Regions from separate parts of the Streptomyces sp. NPDC092370 genome, predicted to be linked through region 1. Evidence: riboswitches for the same ligand, from Rfam matches in the RefSeq annotation. Region 1 holds a riboswitch; each other region holds the start of a gene.
The links. A riboswitch is a leader RNA that binds a small molecule or an ion and turns the genes downstream of it on or off. The one in region 1 is predicted to bind thiamine pyrophosphate.
Positions count from the first base shown of each region.

Region 2: it holds a riboswitch for thiamine pyrophosphate, as region 1 does, so the genes downstream of both, thiC (phosphomethylpyrimidine synthase ThiC) here and ACIQHQ_RS30520 (thiamine ABC transporter substrate binding subunit) in region 1, are expected to answer to the same signal.
Region 3: it holds a riboswitch for thiamine pyrophosphate, as region 1 does, so the genes downstream of both, thiO (glycine oxidase ThiO) here and ACIQHQ_RS30520 (thiamine ABC transporter substrate binding subunit) in region 1, are expected to answer to the same signal.

Region 1 covers NZ_JBIVQO010000012.1:179,373-184,558, forward strand. The annotation lists gene ACIQHQ_RS30505 (phosphatidate cytidylyltransferase) at 1-98, shown strand, start outside; gene ACIQHQ_RS30510 (SRPBCC family protein) at 215-664, shown strand; gene rlmN (23S rRNA (adenine(2503)-C(2))-methyltransferase RlmN) at 993-2,099, shown strand; TPP riboswitch at 2,137-2,243, shown strand; gene ACIQHQ_RS30520 (thiamine ABC transporter substrate binding subunit) at 2,368-3,405, shown strand; gene ACIQHQ_RS30525 (ABC transporter permease) at 3,444-5,045, shown strand; gene ACIQHQ_RS30530 (ABC transporter ATP-binding protein) at 5,045-5,186, shown strand, end outside.
Region 2 covers NZ_JBIVQO010000005.1:191,581-196,766, reverse strand. The annotation lists gene ACIQHQ_RS17785 (SsgA family sporulation/cell division regulator) at 1-102, shown strand, start outside; gene ACIQHQ_RS17780 (YibE/F family protein) at 501-2,312, opposite strand; TPP riboswitch at 2,385-2,574, shown strand; gene thiC (phosphomethylpyrimidine synthase ThiC) at 2,567-4,369, shown strand; gene ACIQHQ_RS17770 (hypothetical protein) at 4,528-4,656, shown strand; gene ACIQHQ_RS17765 (hypothetical protein) at 4,730-5,186, opposite strand, start outside.
Region 3 covers NZ_JBIVQO010000001.1:1,049,615-1,054,800, forward strand. The annotation lists gene pknB (Stk1 family PASTA domain-containing Ser/Thr kinase) at 1-991, opposite strand, end outside; gene ACIQHQ_RS04710 (thiazole synthase) at 1,084-1,881, opposite strand; gene thiS (sulfur carrier protein ThiS) at 1,884-2,084, opposite strand; gene thiO (glycine oxidase ThiO) at 2,081-3,253, opposite strand; TPP riboswitch at 3,251-3,362, opposite strand; gene ACIQHQ_RS04725 (hypothetical protein) at 3,415-3,765, shown strand; gene ACIQHQ_RS04730 (NAD(P)/FAD-dependent oxidoreductase) at 3,798-5,039, shown strand; gene ACIQHQ_RS04735 (Rv2175c family DNA-binding protein) at 5,151-5,186, shown strand, end outside.

The DNA of each region.
Region 1 (5,186 bases):
TGCCGGGGCACGGCGGCATCATGGACCGGCTCGACTCGCTGCTGCCCACGGCTCCGGTGGTGTGGCTGCTGCTCGTGCTGTTCGTCGGATCCGGCTGAGGCGATCCCGGTCAGCGAGCCCCCGCCCTGCCGGGCGGGGGCTCGCTGCCGTCTCGGGGAGACGCCCGGGGGGCCGAAGTGGGACGATTCAGATGTACCTCCCAAAGGAGGCCATCATGGCCATCATCCGAGAGAGCATCGACGTCGACTGCCGGCCCGAGGAGGTCTATCAGTACGTCATGGACGCCTCGCGCCTGCCGGAGTGGCAGCTGAGCGCCGTGTCCGCGGAGCGGCTCGACGAGGGGCCCGTCGGCGTCGGCACCAAGGTCCGTGTGACCCGGCACGTCGGCCGCCGCGTCATGCCGATGACCATGGAGGTCACCGAGTACGACCCGCCCCGCAGTTGGGGCATGCGCGGCGTCGACGGCCCCGTCCGTGCCCAGGTGCACGGCGAGGTCGAACCCTATGACGAGGGCCGCCGCTCGCACGTCACGATCGGCATCGACCTGGAGGGCCACGGCATGGGCAAGGTCCTGGTCCCTCTCGTCGTACGCTCCCAGGTCCGCAAGGAACTCCCGCGCAACGAGCAGCTCCTCAAGGACCGGCTGGAGCACACGGGCGGGTAGGACGTCGCCGTCCCACGGCGGGCGGCGTCGACGGCTCGGCACAGCGCCGCCGGGGGTAGCAGTGGTCCTCGGCGGGCTCTTCGCGATGTCGTTCATCGTGGGTTCGGGCTCCGCCGCAGACACGTCACTCGGTTCGCTGCAGCGTCTACGGGGCGCTGGGCGGGGTGCTCGACAAGTCCATGGCCGGGTTCTGAACCGTTGCGGCTTCCCTCGGGGTCCCTGGGCCGTCCGAGGCCGGCCGACGCCGACAGTCGGCACCCGCAGGTGACCACTCCCACCCCGCTCCGGGCCTGGGCACCCGCCGTTGATCTGCCACACTGGAAGGGTTATGCCTGCACCCGGAGAACTCACTTTCGTCGCCCCGCGCGGAGCCAAGAAGCCGCCGCGGCATCTCGCCGATCTCACTCCTGCCGAGCGCAAGGAGGCCGTTGCCGCTGTCGGGGAGAAGCCGTTTCGTGCCAAGCAGCTCTCGCAGCACTACTTCGCGCGGTACGCGCATGATCCGGAGCAGTGGACCGACATTCCGGCCGGTGCTCGTGGGCGGCTGCAGGAAGCGCTGCTGCCCGAGCTGATGACCGTCGTGCGGCATCTGTCGACCGACCAGGGCACCACCCGCAAGACGCTGTGGCGGCTGTTCGACGGGACGCTCGTCGAGTCCGTGCTGATGCGCTACCCGGACCGTGTGACCATGTGCATCAGCTCCCAGGCCGGATGCGGGATGAACTGCCCGTTCTGTGCGACCGGGCAGGCCGGTCTGGACCGGAATCTGTCCACCGCCGAGATCGTGCACCAGATCGTGGACGGCATGCGGGCCCTGCGGGACGGTGAGGTCCCCGGCGGTCCCGCCCGGCTGAGCAACATCGTCTTCATGGGCATGGGCGAGCCGCTCGCCAACTACAACCGGGTCGCCGGTGCCATCCGGCGGCTCACCGACCCCGAGCCCGACGGGGTGGGCCTCTCGCAGCGCGGCATCACCGTCTCGACGGTCGGGCTCGTCCCGGCCATCCACCGCTTCTCCGACGAGGGGTTCAAGTGCCGCCTCGCCATCTCGCTGCACGCCCCCGACGACGAGCTGCGCGACACCCTCGTGCCCGTGAACACGCGCTGGAAGGTCCGCGAGGTGCTGGACGCCGGCTTCGAGTACAGCGCCAAGTCCGGCCGGCGGCTGTCCATCGAGTACGCGCTGATCAGGGACATCAACGACCAGGCGTGGCGTGGTGACCGGCTCGGCCGGATGCTCAAGGGCAGGCCGGTGCACGTCAACCTGATCCCGCTGAACCCGACGCCCGGGTCGAAGTGGACGGCTTCCCGGCCCGAGGACGAGAAGGCGTTCGTGGAGGCCATCGCCGCCCATGGTGTGCCGGTGACGGTCCGGGACACCCGTGGTCAGGAGATCGACGGGGCGTGTGGTCAGCTCGCGGCCACCGAACGGTAGTCTGACCGTCGTAAGCACCCTCATATTCGACATCTGCATATTCCGACAGGGGAGCGCCACAGCGCTGAGAGTGCGGCACACGGCCGCAGACCCTCCGAACCTGGCCCAGGTCATTCTGGGTAGGGAGATCGGTCACCACTCGAGCTGTTGCGCCCTGCCCGGGACTCCGGAAGTCCCGGGCAGGGCCGCGTCTTCTCCTGGTCACTCCAGGAGGAATCCAGTGAGCATCAACGCAAAGCGGCTGACGGCGGCGGTCGTCGGGCTCGGCATGGCCGGCACGCTCGCCGCGTGCGGGTCGTCCGACGGCGGACAGGGGTCCGGTGACTCCAAGACCGTGACGCTCGTCAGCCACGACTCATGGGCCGCGTCCAAGGACGTCATCGCGGCCTTCGAGAAGCAGTCCGGGTACAAGGTCGACTTCCTGAAGGACGGCGACGCCGGGCAGGCCGTCAACAAGGCCATCCTGACCAAGGACAACCCGCAGGGCGACGTCTTCTTCGGCGTCGACAACACCCTGCTGTCCCGCGCCCTCGACAACGGCCTCTTCCAGTCCTACGAGCCCAAGGGCTCGGACCGGATCAAGGCCGAGTACCGCGTCGACCAGGAGCAGCACCGGGTCACTCCCATCGACACCGGCGACATCTGCGTCAACTACGACAAGAAGTACTTCGCCGACCACAAGCTGCAGCCGCCGCGCAGCTTCGACGACCTGGTCAAGCCGCAGTACAAGAACCTGCTCGTCACCGAGAACGCCTCCGCCTCCTCGCCCGGCCTCGGCTTCCTGCTCGGCACCGCCGCCGCGTACGGCGACGACGGCTGGGAGAGCTACTGGAAGAAGCTCAAGGCCAACGGTGTGAAGGTCGTCGACGGCTGGGAGCAGGCTTACAACGAGGAGTTCTCCGGCTCGGCGGGCGGTAAGAAGGCCAAGGGCGACCGGCCGCTCGTCGTGTCCTACGCCTCCTCGCCGCCCGCCGAGGTCGTCTTCGCCGACCCGAAGCCGAGCACGGCGCCGACCGGGGTCGCCGAGGGCACCTGCTTCCGGCAGGTCGAGTACGCGGGGCTGCTCAGCAACGCGAAGAACACCAAGGGCGGCAAGGCGTTCCTGGACTTCCTGCTCACCGAGCGGTTCCAGGAGGACATGCCGATGAACATGTTCGTGTACCCGGTGCGCGAGGGCGCCCAGGTGCCGCCGGAGTTCGTGAAGTTCGGGCCGCAGGCGAAGAACCCCGAGACCATGGACGCGGCGAAGATCGCCGACCACCGCGACCAGTGGGTCAAGTCGTGGACCTCGCTCGTACTGAAGTAGCCGTTCGGCGGCGGGGCGCGGCGGCGCGGTTCGGCCTGCTGGCCGCGCCCGTCGCGTTCTTCGCGGTCTTCTTCGCCTACCCCGTCGCCGCGATCGTCGCACGCGGCCTGAAGGCCGACGGGACCTGGCACCTCGGGCGGATCGCGGACGTGCTGGCGCAATCCGACGTCCGGCACGTCCTGTGGTTCACCACCTGGCAGGCGGTGGTCTCCACCGCGCTCACGCTGCTCGTCGCGCTCCCCGGCGCGTACGTCTTCGCACGCTTCGACTTCCCCGGCAAGCAGGTCCTGAGGGCGGTCGTCACCGTCCCGTTCGTGCTGCCGACGGTCGTCGTCGGTACGGCGTTCCTGGCGCTGGTCGGGCGGGGCGGGCTGCTCGACGAGCTGTGGGGCGTACGTCTGGACACCACGGTGTGGGCGATCCTGCTCGCGCACGTCTTCTTCAACTACGCGGTCGTCGTCCGCACCGTCGGAGGGCTCTGGGCGCAGCTCGACCCCCGGCAGGAGGAGGCCGCACGGATGCTCGGGGCGTCCCCGCTGAAGGCCTGGCGGCAGGTCACCCTGCCCGCGCTCGCCCCGGCCGTGGCCGCCGCCGCGCTCATGGTCTTCCTGTTCACCTTCACCTCCTTCGGCGTCGTGCAGATCCTCGGCGGGCCCACCTTCTCCACCCTGGAGGTGGAGATCTACCGGCAGACGTCCGAGATCTTCGATCTGTCCACCGCGGCCGTGCTGACCATGATCCAGTTCGTGGCGGTGGGCGCGATCCTCGCGGTGCACGCCTGGACCGTGCGACGGCGGGAGACCGCCCTGCGGCTGGTGGACGCGTCCGTGACCGCGCGCCGGCCCCGCGGCGCGGGGCAGTGGGCGATGCTCGGCGGGGTGCTCGTCACCGTCGCCTTGCTGCTCGTGCTCCCGCCGGCGGTGCTGGTGCAACGGTCTCTGGGCGCGCCGGGCCTCGGCTACTACCGGGCGCTGACCAGCGAGGACGGGGGAGTGTTCCTGGTCCCGCCGATCGAGGCGATCGGCAACAGCCTGTCCTACGCCGTCGCCGCCACGTTCATCGCCGTGGTGATCGGGGGCCTCGCCGCGGTCGCGCTCACCCGCCGGGACGCCGGGCGGTTCGTGCGCGGCTTCGACGCACTGCTGATGCTGCCGCTCGGGGTGTCCGCGGTGACCGTCGGCTTCGGGTTCCTGATCTCCCTCGACGAGCCGCCGCTGGACCTCAGGTCCTCCTGGATCCTGGTGCCGCTCGCGCAGGCGCTGGTCGGGGTGCCGTTCGTGGTGCGGACCATGCTGCCCGTGCTGCGGGCGGTGGACGTGCGGCTGCGGGAGGCGGCCTCGGTGCTCGGGGCCGCCCCCTGGCGGGTGTGGCGGGAGGTGGACCTGCCGATGGTGCGGCGGGCGCTGCTGATCGCGGCCGGGTTCGCCTTCGCCGTGTCGCTCGGGGAGTTCGGCGCCACGGTGTTCATCGCACGGCCCGACCGGCCGACGCTGCCGGTGGCCGTGGCCCGGCTGCTGGGGCGGCCCGGGGACCTCAACTACGGCCAGGCGATGGCCCTTTCGACGATTCTGATGGTGGTGTGCGCCGTGGCCCTGCTGGTGCTGGAGAGGCTCCGCACGGACCGGACGGGGGAGTTCTGATGCTGCTGGCTCTGCGGGGGGCGACGGTTCGCTTCGGAGGGCGTGCCGTGCTGGACGCCGTCGATCTGGAGGTCGCCGAGCACGAGGTCGTGTGTGTGCTCGGGCCCAGCGGCAGCGGCAAGTCGACCCTGCTGCGGGCGG
Region 2 (5,186 bases), on a different contig from region 1:
GACAAGTTGGTGCCGCTGGGCCAGGAGGGCTCGCTCGCCGACTTCGACGCCCACCTGGACGAGGCCCTGGACCGCATCCTCGCCGAGCAGGGCGCTGGTTGAGACATGGGCCCGGCGGCACGGTGGAGGAACGCTTCACCGGATGCCGCCGAGCTGCGCAGGAACGCTTCTTCCTGCGATGGTCGTATGACCGGGCGATCTTCTCGCGGAGGGCGGACGCTTCCGCCGCCGGAGATGGTGCGGGCCGCTGCGGTGGAGGCGCCGGAAGGGCGGGACGCGGCTGAGCCGCTGGACTCGCGGGAAGCGGCCGAGGCCGAGGCGCCCGGGGCCCACGCGCCCCGACGCCGGGAGTCCGGCACGGGGCCTGAGTGCGGGGCGTCTTCCCTCGCGGCCCGAGGCTTGCGCAGGGCCCGGGCCCAGGCCACCTGCGGCAGGCGAGAGGCGTCAGCGCTTGCGCCTTGCGCAGGCACAGGCCAGGCCACCTGCGGCAGGGCGACGCGTCAGCGCTTGCGGCGTCGGCCCCTCCCCCCGCGTGCCGGGGTCCCTGAGGCCTCTGCGGCAGGCTCCGCTCCGGTACGGTCGGCCGAGACCACCAGCGCCGCCAGGGCCGTGGTGACCGGCACCGAGGCGACCAGGCCGATCGAACCGACCAGCGTGCGCACGATCTCCTCCGCCACCAGTTCGCTGTTGGCGACCGTGCCCACACTGCTCTGTGCGATCGAGAACAGCAGCAGCAGCGGCAGTGCCGCCCCCGCGTAGGCGAGGACGAGCGTGTTGACGACCGAGGCGATGTGGTCACGGCCGATCCGGATGCCCGCGCGGTAGAGCCCGCGCCAGCCCATCGACGGGTTGGCCTCGTGCAGTTCCCAGACCGCCGAGGTCTGGGTGACCGTCACGTCATCGAGTACGCCCAGCGAACCGATGATGACGCCGGCCAGCAGCAGACCACTCATGTCGATCGTCGGATAGAGACCGTGGATGAGCCCGGTGTTGTCGTCGGTGTTGCCGGTGAGCGCGGCCCAGTCGATGAACACCGAACCGAGGATGCCGATGAGCAGCAGGGAGATGAGCGTGCCGAGCACCGCCACGGATGTCCGGGCGGACAGGCCATGGCACAGATAAAGGGCGATGAGCATGATGGCGCTCGCACCCACCACCGCCACGATCAGGGGATTGGAGCCCTGCAGGATCGCCGGCAGGATGAAGAAGTTCAGCACCAGGAAGCTCATGGCCAGCGCGACCAGGGCCATGACACCGCGCAACCGCCCGACGGCCACGACGGCGAGCGCGAAGATGCCGGCGAGCAGCCCCATGGGCAGACGGCGGTTGATGTCGGTGACCGAGTACTGGAGGTCCTTCGGCGCGGAGGGCTCGTAGGCGACCACGACCTCCTGGCCCTCGTGCAACTGGCGGGACTGGTCCGGCTGGACGATCTCGGTGAACGTACGGCCCTTGTCATTGCCGCTGTCGACCCGGATCGTGGCCCTCTTACAGGTGCCCTTCTCCGCCTGCACCGCCGAGGAACCCTCTGCGGTGGAGGTGTCGCCGGTCGGCGGAACGCCCGAGGCACCGGCCTCCTTGCAGCTCACCTCGACCACCTTGGTGACCGTGGCCTGCTGCGTCTGCCGGTCGAAGCCGACGCCGGTGCGCTCGTGCGACGGGGCGCCGCCCGGCCACAGCACGGCGAGACCGACCAGCACTGCCACGGCGAACGGGATCAGGACCGCCGCGATGACCTTGCGTAGATGCAGGGAGACGGGCGTGGCCGGGCCGTGGTGGTGACTGTGGGAATGACCATGGCCGCCACCCGGTGCGGAGCCGTGGCCGTGTCCGTCGCCCCCACCGTGGTGGTTGTCCCCACCGTGGCCGTGCCCGTCACCTCTGCCGGGGCCGGAACCATGCCCGCCACTGTGCCCGCCGCCGGGGCCACCGTGGCCGCCACCGGAAGAACCGGCACCCGGGCCGCCACCGGCGCCTGGCCCGTACTCTCCGCCGGGACGAGAGCCGTACGCACGGCCCGGAGCGGAGTCGTACCCGCCGCCGGAGCCCGAGCCGTACTCATCACCGGAGCCCGAGCCGTATCCAGAACCGGAGCCGGAATCACGCTCACCGCCGCCTCCGGAACCGAAGCTCCCGACGCGGCCGTAGCCAGGCCCAGGGCCCTGCCCCTGAGTCTGCTCCTGCCGGACCTCGGCGGCGTGCCGGGTTTCGGCGGCGCCGTCATGGCCGTCACCACGGCCGTTGCCGTTTCCGGCACCGGATCCGCGGGGCGGTTCGGGCGGGGGGTAGGGGGGACGCTGCGTCGTGGTCACCGACCGATCATCGCAAGAACGAGGGGGGCCCTCTGTTCACCGCGCCAGAATTGCCGCTAGCGTGGAGGCACCTTTTGTACACGCGGGAGCTCGGAGCACCGGGCTGAGAGGGCGCTGACCTCCGTCCCAGCGATGTTTCACATGAAACATCGCCGGAGTCGAGTGATGTTTCACACGGAACGTCACCGGGCGGAAGCCGCTGCGTCGACCGCCGAACCTGTTACCGGGTAATGCCGGCGTAGGGAGTAGGTCTCATGACCAGCAAGGACACACGCACGCCTGCCTCCGTTCCGGACGAGAAGTCCGAGGAGGCCGGGAAGTCCATCGGCTGGCACAAGGCGTATGTCGAGGGCTCTCGCCCAGACCTGCGCGTGCCGGTCCGTCAGGTGCACCTCACCAACGGCCAGTCGGTCACGCTGTACGACACATCGGGCCCCTACACCGATCCGCTCGTCGACACCGACGTCCGCAGGGGCCTGTCGCCGCTGCGCGAGAACTGGATCGTCGCCCGCGGTGACACCGAGGAGTACGCGGGCCGGCCCGTCCGTCCCGAGGACGACGGCATCAAGCACACCTCGCCCCGCGGCGGGCTCCGTAACCTGGACGCCGTCTTCCCCGGCCGGCCGCGTCAGCCTCGCCGGGGCAGGCAGGGCCAGGCGGTCACGCAGCTCGCGTACGCCCGTCGTGGCGAGATCACGCCCGAGATGGAGTACGTGGCCATCCGGGAGAACGTGGCGCCCGAGGTTGTGCGGGACGAGATCGCCGCGGGCCGGGCCGTGCTGCCGGCCAACGTGAATCACCCGGAGATCGAGCCGATGATCATCGGCAAGCGGTTCCTGGTGAAGGTCAATGCCAACATCGGCAACTCGGCCGTGACCTCCTCCATCGAGGAGGAGGTCGAGAAGATGACCTGGGCGACCCGCTGGGGCGCCGACACGGTCATGGACCTGTCCACCGGCCGCAACATCCACACCACGCGCGAGTGGGTGCTGCGCAACTCCCCCGTCCCGATCGGCACCGTGCCGCTCTATCAGGCTCTGGAGAAGGTCGACGGCCGGGCCGAGGAGCTGACCTGGGAGATCTACAAGGACACGGTCATCGAACAGGCCGAGCAGGGGGTGGACTACATGACGGTCCATGCGGGCGTGCGCCTGGCGTACGTCCCGCTGACGGCGAACCGCAAGACCGGCATCGTCTCCCGCGGCGGCTCGATCATGGCCGCTTGGTGCCTCGCGCACCACAAGGAGTCGTTCCTGTACGAGAACTTCGAGGAGCTCTGCGAGATCCTCGCCGCGTACGACGTCACGTACTCGCTCGGCGACGGTCTCAGGCCCGGATCGATCGCGGACGCCAACGACGAGGCGCAGTTCGCGGAGTTGCGCACGCTCGGGGAACTCAACCGGATCGCGAAGCGTTTCAATGTGCAGACCATGATCGAGGGCCCGGGTCATGTCCCGATGCACAAGATCAAGGAGAACATCGACCTTCAGCAGGAGATCTGCGATGAAGCTCCGTTCTATACGCTCGGCCCGCTGACCACGGACGTCGCCCCGGCGTACGACCACATCACCTCCGGCATCGGTGCCGCGATGATCGCCTGGTGGGGCACGGCGATGCTGTGTTACGTCACGCCCAAGGAGCACTTGGGCCTGCCGAACCGCGACGACGTGAAGACCGGCGTCATCACCTACAAGATCGCTGCCCACGCCGCCGACCTCGCCAAGGGACACCCCGGTGCGCAGGAGTGGGACGACGCGCTGTCCGACGCCCGTTTCGAGTTCCGGTGGGAGGACCAGTTCAACCTGGCTCTCGACCCGGACACGGCACGGGAGTTCCACGACGAGACCCTGCCCGCGGAACCGGCCAAGACGGCCCACTTCTGCTCGATGTGCGGTCCCAAGTTCTGCAGCATGAAGATCAGCCAAAGCATCACAGAGCGGTTCGGTGGTGCTGCGGCTGAGGGTGCCTCGTCCGAGGAGATTGCCGAGGGGATGCTCCAGAAGTCGAAGGAGTTCGCGGCGAGCGGGAACCGGGTTTATCTGCCGCTGGCTGATTAGCCGGAGCCGTGTGGGACGGCCCGCGGCTCGTGGAGTCATGGGCCGTTCTGTCCGGCCTGGAAGGCACGGACCTGCCTACGTGCTCTCTGGCAGAGCGCCTGTTGGCGGGGCCGGACGACGACGTCAGTCCGCGCGACTCCGGTCTGGACTTGTCCAGCATGAAGATCTCTCAGGACATCCGCCGTGAACACGGCGGCACACGGACCGAGATCGAGGAGGGCATGGCCCTGAAGTCGAAGGAGTTCGCCGCGAGCGGGAACCGCGTGTACCTGCCCATAGCGGACTGACCTGCCGCGCACAGGCCCGGGGGCCGATGCCCCCCGGCCTGTGGGAGGCGCCTGCTCGGACGGGATCCGACGGCTACTCCGGCTGGTGCTCCGGGCCTCCGAAGTCCGGGCTGGTGTAGTCCGGACTGCTGAAGCTGGGGCGCGAACCTCGGCCGCCGTCGTCCGGGCTGGTGAACCCCGGGCGGTCGTAGCCGAGGTGCGGCATGCGACTGACCGGGGTGGACGAGGGCGTGGGGTGCAGTGCGGCGGTCGCACCGGGGTCGACGAGTGCTTCGCGCAGGAAGGGCAGGATCCCGCGTTCCAGCAGCGCCTCGTGCCAGGCCGCCCTGGCCTGGGCCACCTCCCCCTGCAATTCGCCGTACGGCCCGCTTTCGGCCGTGGGCTTGTTGCGCAGGGCGGTGAGCAGCAGTCCCACCGCGGCGACGAGGATCGCGACCGCGGTCACGGCGCCGAACACCCAGCCCGTGGTGAGCATGGTCCGGGCGAATCCCTGCTCGGGGTCGAGCATCTGCAGGATGTAGCCGACGAGC
Region 3 (5,186 bases), on a different contig from region 1:
TGGTGCGGAGCACCTCCGGCTCGGCGTCCTCGCCGACGGGCAGCAGACGCGGCACCGTGAGCGAGCGCGGGATCACACTCGTACGGTCGCCGGCGTTGTCGTGCTCCAGGGTGACCGCCTGCGGCGGCAGTGCGTCCAGCTGGTCCGCGCTCAGCCCCTCGCGCGACTGACGGGTCTGCGACAGCAGCGCCACGGCGTCGTACGGGCGCAGGTCGGGGTTGCGCGCGGTCGCCGACGCGACCAGCTCGTCCAGCTCGTACGCCAGCCCCGGCACCGACGCCGAGGGCGGCGGGACGTCCTCGTGGAGGTGTTTGTACAGGATGACGGCGGGGGAGTCCCCGTCGTGCGGCTTGTCGCCGGTCAGCATCTCGAACAGCATCACGCCGCACGCGTACACGTCGACGCGGGGGTCGGCGGTGCCGTTCTCTATCTGCTCGGGGGCGAGGTACGAGACCGTGCCGAGGACGGCGCCGGTGGTGTTCGTCACCGTGTCAACGGCCCGGACGAGACCGAAGTCGGCGACCTTGACCCGGCCGTCGTCCCCTATCAGAACGTTCTCCGGCTTCATGTCGCGGTGCACGAACCCGGCGCGGTGCGCGGCGCCCAGCGCGGCAAGCACCGGCTCCAGGATGTCCAGGGCGGCCCGCGGCTGCAGGGCCCCGCGCTCGCGCAGCACGTCCCGCAGGGTGCAGCCCGCGACGTACTCCATGGCCAGGTAGACGTACGAGCCGTCGGTGCCCTGGTCGAAGACCTGCACCACGTTCGGGTGCGCCAGCCGGGCCACGGACTTCGCCTCGCGGATGAACCGCTCCACGAACGAGGCGTCGACCGCGAGCGAGGGGTGCATCACCTTGAGCGCGAGGACCCGGTCGAGCCGGGTGTCCACGGCCCGGTAGACCGTGGCCATCCCGCCGACCGCGATCCGCGCGTCGACGCGATACCGGCCGTCGAGCACCTGCCCGACCAAGGGGTCCTGAAGGGTCGTGTCCACGCAGGCGAGTGTACGAGTCACGACCGACAGCCCCGTCCCCCGCCGGATTTCGAGGCGGGACTGCAGCCGACCTGTGACGTGTGTCCCGCCGATTACCGGAAGGCGGGCCGTTCCGGATCCAGCGCGGCCATCCCCTCCACCGGAGACGACGCCTCCGCGAAGTGCCGCCGCGGGATCCGCCCCGCCCGGTACGCCAGCCGCCCCGCCTCCACGGCGTGCCGCATCGCGTCGGCCATCAGCACGGGCTCCTGCGCCCGTGTCACCGCTGAGGCGAGCATCACACCCGCGCATCCCAGTTCCATCGCCAGCGCCGCGTCCGAGGCCGTACCCGCGCCCGCGTCCAGGATCACCGGCACGCGCGCGTGCTCCACGATCAGCTGGAAGTTGTGCGGGTTGCGGATTCCGAGCCCGGAGCCGATCGGCGAGCCCAGCGGCATGATCGCCGCGCAGCCCACGTCCTCCAGCTTCCGCGCCAGCACCGGGTCGTCGTTGGTGTACGGCAGCACCGTGAACCCGTCGTCGACCAGGGCCTCCGCCGCGTCCAGCAGCTCGATCGGATCCGGCAGCAGGGTGCGCTCGTCGGCGATGACCTCCAGCTTGATCAGGTCGGTGCCGAGGGCCTCGCGCGCGAGGCGGGCCGTGAGGACGGCCTCCCCGGCGGTGAAGCAGCCCGCCGTATTGGGCAGCACCCGGATGCCGAGCCTGTCCAGGACGGACAGCACCGAGCCGTGCACCGAGGCGTTCACCCGGCGCATCGCGACCGTCGTCAGCTCCGTCCCGGACGCCACCAGCGACCGCTCCAGCACATCGAGGCTGGGCGCCCCGCCCGTGCCCATGATCAGGCGGGACGCGAAGGACGTGCCACCGAGGACAAACGGATCGTCGGCCATGGTCAGCCTCCTTGGACGGCGGTGAGGACTTCCACGCGGTCTCCCTCGGCCAGGGGCGTGGAGGGCCACTCGGTGCGCGGGACGACGGTTTCGTTGAGGGCGGCGGCCACACCCGAGCGCGAGGCGGTGAGCGACCTCACGACGGTGTCGAGAGCCGTGCCGGGCCGGACCTCCCGGGGCTCCCCGTTGACGGAGATGTTCATGCGGGCTGCTCCGTGAGTGCGGTGGCGGGAGTGAAGCGCTTCGGCGTGAAGGGCCGGGCCTCCTCGGGGAGTTCGCCCGTCGTCAGGACGTGGGCCAGGGCGTCGCCGGTCACCGGCGTGAGCAGGACGCCGTTGCGGTAGTGCCCGGTGGCCAGCGACAGCCCCTCCAGGCCGGTGGGGCCGAGCAGCGGCGCGTTGTCGGGGGAGCCGGGGCGCAGCCCGGCCCGGGTCTCGGTGAGCGGGAGCTCGGTGATGCCGGGGACCAGCTCGTGTGCGTCCCGCAGCAGCTCGTAGACGCCGCCCGCGGTCACGGTGGTGTCCCAGCCCAGCTCCTCGCTGGTCGCCCCGATCACGAGTTCGCCGCTCGCGCGCGGCACCAGGTAGACGTGGCTGCCGCGCACCACCGCGCGTACCGTCCGGCTCAGGAACGGCCCGTGCCGCTGCGGCATCGTCAACCGCACCACCTGCCCCTTCACCGGGCGCACGGGAGGCAGCACGTCCCGCGGGACACCCGCGAGCCGCCCGCTGAGGCTGCCCCCGGCGAGCACCACCTGGCCGGCGGCCGGCGCGGTGCCGTCGGCCAGGACGACCCCCGCGGCCCGGTCCCGTACGACGGTCAGCCGCTCCGCCCACGCCCGGTGGAAGACCACGCCGGCCCGCTCGCACGCGGCCACCAGGGCCCCGGCCAGCCGCCGCGGGTCGATCTGGTGATCACCGTCGACCCGGAGCCCGCCACGCACGCCCGGCGCGAGCATCGGCTCCAGGCGCCGGCACTCGCGCCCCGACAGCCACTGCGAGTCCAGCCCCGACTGCTGCTGAAGGGCGTGCAGTTCGCGCAAGTGGGCCCGGTCGTCGGCGTCCAGGGCCACGGCGAGCGTGCCGCAGCGGCGGTAGCCGAGGTCCTGGCCGGTCAGCTCGGTGAGCTCGGCGGCGAAGTCCGGGTAGCGCCGGGCGGAGGCGAGGTTGAGGCCGAGCAGGGTCTGCTCGCCGTAGTGCAGTTCCGTGACGGCGGCCAGCATGCCGGCCGCCACCTGTGCGGCTCCGCCACCGGGCTCGGGGTCCACGACGGCCGTGGCGAGCCCGCGTTGCGCGGCCCGCCAGGCCGTGACCAGACCGATGATCCCGCCCCCGATGACCAGCACGTCTGATGTGGTGGACGTAGGCGACATGGGCGTCCAGCCCCTCCCTTCGCCGGCATGACCCGGATCAGGTTCGTACGGTCGGAGGCCGCCAGCCTCCCTCTCAGCCCGGTGCGTCCGGGCTCCCGCGAGTGCTTTACGTTGGCCACCCTAGCCCGATGCCGCATGCCGCAGTAAGGGAGCCTCCGCCCATGGCCCGATCCCTCGACGGTCTCGTCCTCGCCCCGGTGGCCGACCAGGCGCCAGGTCAGGTGGGCACCCGCACCCGGTTCACGTACCACGAGCGGCAGGGCGGGATCTGGGCCGAGTACAGCGGCGGCGATGTCGTACGGGGGTATCTCGTGGGTATCCGGGAAGGTGACCGGCTGGACTTCCGGTACGTGCAGCTCAAGCGGGACGGCACCACGTCCTCGGGGCACTGCGTCTCGGCGGTCGTGGAGCTGCCCGACGGGCGGGTGCGGCTGGAGGAGAGCTGGGAGTGGGAGTCCCAGCGGGGCAACGGCACGAGCGTTGTGGAGCAGGTCACGGCGCATGAGCACTGATTGACAATCCGTCAGGTGTCTATGGTGATCAGGTGAGCGAGCAGACGCAGGAACCAGGTTCGTCCGCGCCCCGGCGCGTGGTCGTGGCGGGCGCGGGCATGGCCGGGGTGCAGACCGCCGTCGCGCTGCGCGAGCAGGGCTTCACCGGCGATGTGATCCTGATCGGCGCCGAGCCCCACCAGCCCTACGACCGGCCGCCGTTGTCCAAGGCCGTCCTGCTCGGCAAGTCCGAGGGCTCCGCCTTCGACGTCGACTTCGATGCCCTCGGCATCGAACTGCGGCTCGGCTGCGAGGTGCTGGGCCTGCGCCCCGCCGACCACGAGCTGGACACCGAGGACGGGCCCGTGCCCTACGACGTCCTGGTCGTCGCGACCGGCGCCGAGCCGGTCCGGCTGCCCGGCGCGCAGGGCGTGCCCGGCGTGCATCTGCTGCGCACCCTGGACGACGCCGAGCGGCTGCGCCCGGTGCTGGCCCGCCGGCACGACATCGTGGTCGTCGGCGCGGGCTGGATCGGCGCGGAGTTCGCCACCGCCGCGCGCGAGGCGGGCTGCGCGGTGACCGTCGTGGAGGCCGCCGAGCGGCCGCTCGCCGGGGCGCTGCCCGCCGAGGTCGCCGCCCCGATGGCCGGCTGGTACGCCGACGCGGGCGCCGTACTGCGGACGCACGCGCGCGTGGAGCGCGTCGAGCAGGGTGCCGTGCTCCTCGACGACGGCACCCGGCTGCCCGCGGGCGCGGTCGTCGTCGGCATCGGCGCCCGCCCCGCCACGGCCTGGCTGGCCGGGTCCGGCATCGCGCTCGGCGCCCACGCCGAGATCCTGGCCGACGAGCACCTGCGCACGTCCGTACCGGACGTGTACGCGGTCGGCGACTGCGCCTCCTTCCCCTCCGGGCGCTACGGCGAGCGCCTGCTGGTCCACCACTGGGACAACGCCCTCCAGGGGCCGCGCACGGTCGCCGTGAACATCGTCGGCCGGGCCACGGGGGAGGCGCCGGCGGTGTACGACCCGGTGCCCTACTTCTGGTCCGAGCAGTTCGGGCGGTTCGTCCAGTACGCCGGGCACCACGCCGCCGCGGACACGACCCTGTGGCGGGGCGAGTCCTCCGGACCGGCCTGGACGGTGTGCTGGCTGCGCGATGAACGGCTGATCGCGCTGCTGGCGGTCGGCCGGCCGCGGGACCTGGCGCAGGGCCGGCGCCTGATCGAGTCGGGCACGCGGATGAATCCGCTCCTGCTGGTGGATCCGGCCAGGCCCCTGAAGGCCGCGACGGCGTAGGCGCCGGGGCCGTTGCCCGGGGCCCGGGGCAGTGCTGCCGGACCCGGCGCGTCCGCCCGGGTGGACGGGGCCGACTTCCGACTGTCAGTGGCAAATGGCAGGCTTGTTTCCGTGACCGAGATTGACGCAAAGATCGATGCTCTCGTC